Regions from separate parts of the Janthinobacterium breve genome, predicted to be linked through region 1. Evidence: predicted binding sites of a transcription regulator. Region 1 holds the regulator's gene; the other holds the start of a gene.
The links. The regulator HrcA, encoded in region 1, represses chaperone genes, less so after heat shock. The targets are predictions, from matches to a motif close to TTAGCACTCNNNNNNNNNGAGTGCTAA.

Region 1 (4,413 bases):
GAATTCGTAGGAGGTGATGCCAGCCAGTGGGCTGGTGCCGTAAGGGCCCATCACCAGGCGCAAGCCGCCAGCGGTCAGGCCCGTGATCGTGCCCTTCAGCGGGTAAGTATTGGTCGTGCAGCTGACAACGGCCGTGTTCACGGAATAGCTCGTTGCCTTGCCGCTGCCGTTGGCAATACTGCAAACGGCGCCCTTGGGCTGTTGCGCAATGGTGATATCGTAGCGGTCATCGGTCTTGATCAGCTTGGTGAAAACAAACTGGGTCTGGCCCGCAGGAACCGGCAAGCTTTCGCCATTATTCAGCAGAATCAGGCCATCTTTTGCCAGAGCGTAGACTTGGCCACTCAGATACAGGTTGCCGCCGCTGCCGCCGCAGGCTGCCAGTGTGACGGCGCAAGCCGCCGCCAGCATCGAGCGCAGGTACAAATTTTTCATACATTCTCCAAAACGAATTAGGTTGGGTAGCGCAACGCGGACGCTGGCGCCGCATTGGAATGGCGCCTATTTTAGTCTATCTGGCAAGCTGAATGATCTTGCCTTGTATCACCCTGTAACAATTTTTTGCCGGGAAGCGCTGGCCCGGCCCCATTTCACGGGGGCGCAGCCATGCTGGCGGCGGCGATCGGTGCGACAATAGATGCAGCCTGCGCATCGTGGCGCGGCATCCACCGTGAGTCCCATGTCCCTTGCTCCTGTCAAACCCGCCGTGCCGCCCAAGGCCATCCTGTTCGATCTCGATGATACCTTGTGGCCCATCGCGCCCGTGATTGCCGCCGCCGAAACCCTGCTGCACGACTGGCTGGCCACGCATGCGCCCAAGGTGGCGCAGCAGTTTTCCATCGAGGCGCTGCGCCAGTACCGTCTGGCCATGCTCGAGGCACAACCGCATTTCCATGGCAACCTGATCGAGTTGCGCCGCGCGGGCCTGCTGGCCGCCTTCGAGGCTGCCGGCGAGGATGCCGCCCTGGTCGATGGGGCCATCCTGCAATTCCTGGCCGCGCGCAACCGTGTCCAGCCGTATGACGACGTCTTGCCTGGCCTGGCCTGGATGGGGCAGCGCATGCTGGTCGGCTCCATCTCGAATGGCAATGCGGACCTTGACATTATCGGCCTGGCGCAGCATTTCAAGGTGTCCATCGCCGCCAGTGAGTTTGGCGTGGCCAAGCCCGATGCCAGCATCTTCCTGGCCGCTTGCGCCGCGCTGGAGGTGGCCCCGCATGAAGCCGTGTATGTGGGGGACGACCTGCATTTCGACGTGACGGGAGCGCAAGGGGCGGGCATGCGTGCCGTCTGGATGAACCGCAAGGGCAGCGACGCCCACCTGGCCGCCGGCGTGCAGCCCGACGCCATCTGCGCCAACTTTGACGAGTTGCTGCTGTGGCTGCAGCGGCAACTGGAAGATTGATCACCGCCGGACGGGCGAACGTGCATAATAGGTACTGTTGATGCACGTCCGGCCGCTTTCGTTGCCGCTTGCTTAATAATATGCTTGTTTAAAGAATATTTGCTTACCTAAGACACCATGCAACTCGATACACGTGCCCAAACACTGCTGAAAGCCCTAGTCGAGCGATATATCGCCGACGGCCTGCCGGTCGGTTCGCGCGCCTTGTCGAAAATTTCCGGCCTGGACCTGTCGCCGGCCACGATCCGCAACATCATGGCCGATCTGGAAGAACTCGGCTATGTGTCCAGCCCGCACACCTCGGCCGGTCGCATTCCCACGCCGCGCGGCTACCGCATTTTTGTCGACACCTTGCTGACCGTCCGGCATCTGGATGAGCACCTGGTGGAGTCGCGCATGCGCCTGCAGACGCCGCAGCCGCAGAAAACCATCGCCAACGCGGCGCAGATGCTGTCGTCGCTGTCGCAGTTTGCCGGCGTCGTGCTCAGTCCGCGCCGCGAATCCGTGTTCCAGCAAATTGAATTCTTGCGCCTGTCCGAAAAGCGCATCCTGCTCGTCATCGTTGCCCCCGGCGGCGACGTGCAGAACCGCCTGCTGCTGACGGAGGCCGACTACACGCCGGCGCAACTGGTGCAATCGGCCAATTACATCAACCAGAATTATGGCGGCCTGTCGTTCGATGCCGTGCGCGTGCGCCTGCAGGGCGAATTGCGCCAGCTGCGCGACGATATGGGCAGCCTGATGCAGGCGGCTGTGGAAGCGGGCAGCGAAGCGATGGCCGACCATAGCGATGACATGGTGATTTCCGGCGAGCGCAACTTGCTCAGCGTGAGCGATCTGTCATCGAATATGCATTCGCTGCGCCAGATGTTCGACATGTTCGAGCAAAAAACGGGCTTGATGCAGTTGCTCGACGTGTCGAGCAAGGCGACGGGCGTGCAGATTTTCATCGGCGGCGAGTCGAACCTGGTGCCGATGGACGAGATGAGCGTGGTGACGGCGCCGTATGAGGTCAACGGCAAGATCGTGGGAACGTTGGGGGTGATCGGACCGACGCGCATGGCGTACGAGCGCGTCATCCCGATCGTCGATATCACGGCTAAATTATTGTCCAGCGCACTCAGCCATCATTGAGCGTGATGCCTGCAGCGCCAGCCGTCCCATGGGAACGGCCGGCGGAATGTGTCAGACGTCAGGCGGTTTTGTGCGGGCAAGCTGTCTTGATGCAGTTGCCGTAGATGGCCAAGGCGTGTTCGGCAATCTTGAAGCCACGCTCTTCAGCCACTTTTTGCTGGCGGATTTCGATTTCTTCGTCGAAGAATTCTTCGACCCGGCCACAGTCGAGGCACACCAGGTGATCATGGTGGGAACCTTCGTTGAGCTCGAAAATCGCCTTACCGGTTTCAAAATGGTTGCGGTTGAGCAAGCCTGCCTGTTCAAATTGCGTCAGGACACGATAGACAGTTGCCAAACCGACATCCATATTGTCGGCCAGCAGAATTTTATAGACGTCTTCTGCTGTCAGGTGGCGTACCGGGCTACTCTGGAAGATATCGAGTATCTTCAGGCGTGGCAGGGTCGCTTTCAGGCCGCTTGCCTTGAGATCACTAGGATTGTTACTCATGTTTGTTGCTCGTATGTGGGTCAGGTGCTTTATCATATAGCGTTTTGTCGGGGAGTGCCAAAATATGCATTTTTTGGCAGGCCGGTCACTCCTGGCGTTTTGTTCATCCAATTGAGGTCATTTATGCGCGTAACACCGGCTGTATTGCCATCTCTCTGGCACCGTATTTCATTTCGAGCACCAGTCGTGGCAGGCATGGTTTGTGTCGCGCTGGCCATGTCCGGCTGCGCCAGCCGCGGCATCCTTGGCGAAAAGCCAGCCATTACCCAGAAAGAAGGCAAGGAAGTGGTCCCTGAACAGGGCGCACAAACGACCACCGTTACGCCGCTGCAAAAATTCATGTGGTTTTTCTCGCCGTATCGTCCTGACATTCAACAAGGCAACTTTGTCTCCGAAGAGATGCTGGCTCAGTTGAAGGTCGGCATGACGCGCGACCAGGTGCGTTTCGTCCTCGGCACTTCCCTGCTGACCGATATCTTCCATGCCGACCGCTGGGATTATCCATTCCGCCTGGCACGGGGCAGTGGCGAAACCACCAGCAGCCGCGTGGTCGTGTTCTTTGATAAAGAAGGCAAGGTCGCGCGTTTCGAAGGCGGCAACTTGCCGACGGAGAAAGAATACATCAACCGTATCGCCGGTCCGTCGCCGTTCGCCAAGGTCGCCAAGGCCGATGTGCCTGCCGCTGCCGTCCCATCGCCTGTGGCACCGAGCGCCGTGCCCGTGCCGGCCGATGCCGCCCCCGCTATTCCTGTGAGCAAGCCTGACGTTGCACCGGCACCCGCAACGGCGCCTGCCGCCGAGCCTGCACCCGCTGCCGAACCCACCAAATAAGTTGTTGTAAGAGAATAAAATGACTGAACTGAAAATTGCCATCGCTGGCGCCAGCGGCCGCATGGGCCATATCCTGATCGAAGCGGTCAGCAATGCGCCCGACGCCGTGCTCGCTGGTGCGCTCGACCGTGTTGGTTCGCCTTCCGTCGGCCAGGATGCCGCCGCCTTTCTCGGTAAACCTGCCGGCGTGCTGATCGAGTCAAGCCTGGCCACCGGCCTGGCCGGCGCCGATTACCTGATCGACTTCACGCGTCCCGAAGGCACTTTGCAGCACCTGGCGTATTGCGCCGAGCACGGCATCAAGATGATCATCGGTACCACCGGTTTCGATGATGCCGGCAAGGCTGCCATTGCCGCCGCCGCCGAAACGACGGCCATCATGTTCGCGCCGAACATGAGCGTGGGCGTGAATGTCACCATGAAGTTGCTGGAACTGGCCGCGAAAAGCCTGTCCGAAGGCTACGACATTGAAATCATCGAAGCGCATCACCGCCACAAGGTCGACGCGCCATCGGGCACGGCCCTGCAAATGGGTGAAGTGGTGGCCGGCGCC
Region 2 (4,413 bases), on a different contig from region 1:
TGCGCTGGAACGCTTGCCGCTGGCGTGGACTTATCTGCCGTCGCTGAACGCCCGCATCCCCGTGTTTGCGCCAGGAGCCGGCGCATGATCGCCGTGATTTTTGAAGTCTGGCCCAGCGCCGAAGGGCGCCAGGAGTACCTGGACCTGGCGACGGCATTGCGGCCCTTGCTCGATGGCATCGATGGCTTCATTTCCATCGAACGCTTCAGCAGCCTGAGCGAGCCGGGTAAATTGTTGTCGCTCTCGTTTTTCCGCGACGAGGCGGCGCTGGATCAGTGGCGCCAACTGGAAGCGCACCGCGCGGCGCAATCGGCTGGCCGGCATGGCGTGTTTGATGATTACCGGCTGCGCATCGCCGGCGTGGTACGCGATTACGGCATGCTTGACCGGCAACAGGCGCCCGGCGACAGCCGCCAGCGCCACGATGCCTAGCGTTTAGCGGGGCAGCGCGCCCTGCGTGATCTTTACCTTGACCCGGTAGGCGGGTTCGGCCGCGTTCAGGGCGGGCGGCGTGGCCGGGTCGACGTCGAGCAGGGTGAACGTCAGGTGCTTGACGCTGACGGAACTGGCGGCGCCGGGCATGGAATCGGACAGCACGATATCCGTGGCGCCCGCGCTGTTGCGCAAACTGAAACTGTAGCTGACGTAGCCTTTCCACACGCACACGGCGCCCTTGCGGCAGCGGCTGTCGTTGACGCGCTCCAGTTTCAGGGTGTCAGTGGCCGTGATGGCGACCTGTTCGCCCGGCGAGAGCACGTGGGTGACGCTGCGCGGCGTGTTTTCCGCGTCGCCGGCGCTGCCGGCCGCGCCGCAGCCGGCCAGCACGGCCAGGCAAGCGATGAATATGGGTAATAGCCAGCGACGGCAGGAGTCATGGAGGTAATGCATATTTTTCCTTTCAGGTGGAGCGTCCCCGGCGCGGCCTCCGCGCAGAGGATAATAGTAACAAAATGATATTTTCCCGGCGCGCCATAGGCATGCTGCGGATGAATTGATGCGCCGACCACGCGGCGCGCCGATTACTGCGTAGAATGGCTGTTTTGAAAATCAGGAAACAACCATGAAAAAAACTGCCCTGGCGAAAAGCGATGCCAAGAAACTGATGGGAAAGATGAATGTTCCCGGCGCCGGCGCATTCGGTAAGGAAGCGGTGGTCGTCGACCGCCGCGAGCAGCGCAAGCGCGATCAGGCCCTGGGTCTGGTGCCCTTCGCCGTCAAGCTGAACAGCGACCTGGTCTTGCAATTGCAGACCCTGGCCAAGGAGCGCGACGCGGATCTGAATGAATTGGTCGCCGAGCTGATCACCAAGGGCTTGGCTGCAGCGTAAGGGCTAACAATGTTTATCTGTTGATAAACATCAAACTGTAAAACTAAAAGGCGCCTTGCGGCGCCTTTTGCATTGTGGCATTGCTTTCGATTACACGTAAGCGGCCAGCGCGCCCTTCATTTTTTTCAGCGCCGCCACTTCGATCTGGCGGATGCGCTCGGCCGATACGCCGAACTCTTCTGCCAAAGCGTGCAGGGTGGCGCCGGAACCGTCGTCGTTGGCCAGCCAGCGTGCTTCAATGATGCGGCGCGAACGGGCGTCGAGCTTGCCCAGGGCCGTTTCCAGGCCTTCCGATTGCAGGCGCGTCACTTGCTTCGCTTCCAGTACCTTGGTCGGCTCGCTTTGCTCCGACGACAGGTAGGCGATCGGCGAAAACTTGTCGTCTTCATCGTCGGTCGGCGATTCCAGGGCGATGTCGCGGCCGCTCAAGCGCGTTTCCATCTCGATGACTTCTTCGCGCTTCACGTCGAGCAGCTTGGCCAGCGCATCGATCTGCTTGGGTGTCATCGCGTCCAGGCCCGTCTTGTGGCTGCGCAGGTTGAAGAACAGCTTGCGCTGGGCCTTCGTCGTCGCGACCTTGACCAGGCGCCAGTTTTTCAGGATGTACTCATGCATCTCGGCTTTCACCCAGTGCATGGCGTACGACACCAGGCGCACGCCCTGGTCCGGATCGAAACGTTTCACGGCTTTCATCAAGCCGATATTGCCTTCCTGAATCAGGTCGGCATGCGGCAAGCCATAGCCCAGGTAGCCGCGGGCAATCGAGACCACCAGGCGCAGGTGCGACAGCACCAGTTCTTGCGCGGCGGCCAGGTCATTTTTTTCGCGCAGGCGTGTCGCCAGCGAAATTTCTTCGTCGTGGGTCAACATGGGCAGGCGGTTCACGGCCGAGATATAGGCGTCGATATTGCCCAGATTGCCAGTGAACCCGAGGCCCAGCGCATTATTTTTGGTCGGAACCAATGCGGACGTTGCGGACATCATAGTCATGTTTTCTCCCTCGTAGTCTTGCTTTGTTCCAGTTGGCCATGTCACGCGACGTGGCCTGATTGTCTGTTCGGTTTTGCGTATTCGGTCTTGCACTTTGCAGATCGCGGCTCCATCTATATCTGGCGCCTATGGCGGTTCTGCTGTTGGTATGTGCCTATATTAGCACTCTCTGCTTGAGAGTGCCAATCAGCACATTTAATCGTCCCGATAGCCTAAATACTATGGCGATTTATAAGTTGATACTTTATCTAAAACACGCCGCCAGGGCGCCTGGACACTGCAGTGTGCACCTGTTTGGTCGCGCCTGAAAGGGCCGCACGCCTCTTGACGACAACGTAGGTAGTCTACGGGCGCAAGCTGAAGCGAACCTTAAGAATACTTGCTAAATATCAAGATAACCACAGTATGGGGTGGATATTAAAAAAACAAGGGGAGGGTGAAACGTATGGCGACGCCAGTGGCGCCGCCATGGGAGGGAAGGTCAGTTCAGGCGCGCCAGGTGGCGCTGCACGCAGAGAAAGGCGCCGATCAGGCCCAGGCCGGCGCTGACGGCCAGCAAGCCAGCCATCGGCAGCGGCGCCAGCGGCACCAACTGGAACTCGGACGCATACAGGCGGGCAAACTCGGCAATCGCGGTATTGAGCGGTTGCAAGGCCAGCGCCACGGCACCCAGCGCCAGCGCACCGGCGCACAGGCCCAGCAGGGCGCCCGTGTAATAGAAGGGGCGGTGGATGAAGGTGTCGGTGGCGCCGATCAATTTCGAGATGCTGATTTCATCGCGCTGCTGCATCACTTGCAGGCGGATGGTGTTGAAAACCACGGCGATCACGGCCACGCCCAAAGTGATCGCCAGCAGCAACAGCACCAGGCGCAGCACGCCCAGCAGGGCCGCCAGGCGCTTGACCCAGGCCGAATCGACTTGCGCCGATTCCACGAATGGCAGCTGGCGCAACTGTTCCGCCACCGCATCGACATCCTGTGCTTCGCTGGCGCTGCTGAACGCATCGAGTTTCAATACATAGCTGTCGGGCAGGGGATTGTCGCCCAGGGTGCTGAGCACGTCGGCCAGGCCGTTCTTGTTTTTCAGGGTGTCGAGCGCCTGTTCGCGCGGGATGAAGAGGATCTTCGCTTTTTGCGCACCCACGATCTTGCGCATGGAACTGGCCAGGGCCACGGCTTGCTCGCGCGGCGTGTCGATTTTCAGGAAAACGCTGATTTCCGGGTCGACCGACATCTGTTCCGACATCGGGCGCACATTGTCGAGCATGGTCAAGCCGGCGAACGGCAGCGACAGGGCGATGGCGACGACGAGCACGTTCAACAGGAAGCCGCCTGGCGACTTGCGCAAATGGATCAGCGCCGAGCCCAGGGCGAAGCGGTGTTGGCGGAACCAGCCTCTCATGCCTGTTCTCCCTGCGCATCGTCCGGGTCGGGGGATGGCGCAAAATCGGGATCGGGCGGTGCGAAGACGGGCGCCTGCGTGGCCTTGTCGATGGCCACCAGCTGGCCGTTTTTCAGGTGGATCACGCGGGCGGCGGCGTCGAGCATCTGTTCGTCATGGCTGGAAATGAGGCAGGTCACGCCCACCGAATGAAACGCTTTCAGGGCGTCGAGCACCTTATTGGCGCTGGCGCGGTCCAGGTTGGCCGTCGGTTCGTCGGCCAGGATGATCTGCGGCCGATTGACGATGGCGCGCGCGATGGAGACGCGCTGCTGTTCCCCGCCTGACAGCGACAGGGGACGCGCCATGGCGCGGTCCAGCAGTCCCACTTTGTCGAGCGCGGCGCGGGCGCGCTGCTCGGCTGCCGCCTTGTGGGCGCCGACGACGAGCAGCGGCAGCATGACGTTGGCCAGGATGGAGCGGTCGTTGAGCAGTTTTTGCTGCTGGAAGATCAGGCCCATGTTACGGCGCAAAAAGGGCACCCCGGCCGGCTTGATCTTCGCCATGTCCTGGCCATTGACGATCAGCTTGCCCGAGCTGGGGCGTTCCATGGCTGCGATCATTTTCAGCAGGGTGGACTTGCCTGCGCCGGAGGGGCCGGCCAGAAAGACCAGCTCGCCTTTGGCAATATTGAGTGAAATGTCGCTGAGCGCCA

Region 2: rpoH (RNA polymerase sigma factor RpoH) is a predicted target of HrcA. The motif match lies at 2,477-2,503, and genes of this name have one in related genera.

Annotation. Positions count from the first base shown of each region.
Region 1 is NZ_JBNYXY010000001.1:464,626-469,038, reverse strand. It holds gene ACQ4W0_RS02215 (hypothetical protein) at 1-435, opposite strand, end outside; gene ACQ4W0_RS02210 (HAD family hydrolase) at 680-1,405, shown strand; gene hrcA (heat-inducible transcriptional repressor HrcA) at 1,523-2,539, shown strand; gene fur (ferric iron uptake transcriptional regulator) at 2,598-3,029, opposite strand; gene ACQ4W0_RS02195 (outer membrane protein assembly factor BamE) at 3,225-3,860, shown strand; gene dapB (4-hydroxy-tetrahydrodipicolinate reductase) at 3,880-4,413, shown strand, end outside.
Region 2 is NZ_JBNYXY010000016.1:56,417-60,829, forward strand. It holds gene ACQ4W0_RS27770 (cytochrome P450 family protein) at 1-88, shown strand, start outside; gene ACQ4W0_RS27775 (antibiotic biosynthesis monooxygenase family protein) at 85-432, shown strand; gene ACQ4W0_RS27780 (hypothetical protein) at 436-888, opposite strand; gene ACQ4W0_RS27785 (hypothetical protein) at 1,061-1,327, shown strand; gene rpoH (RNA polymerase sigma factor RpoH) at 1,418-2,311, opposite strand; gene ftsX (permease-like cell division protein FtsX) at 2,799-3,719, opposite strand; gene ACQ4W0_RS27800 (cell division ATP-binding protein FtsE) at 3,716-4,413, opposite strand, start outside.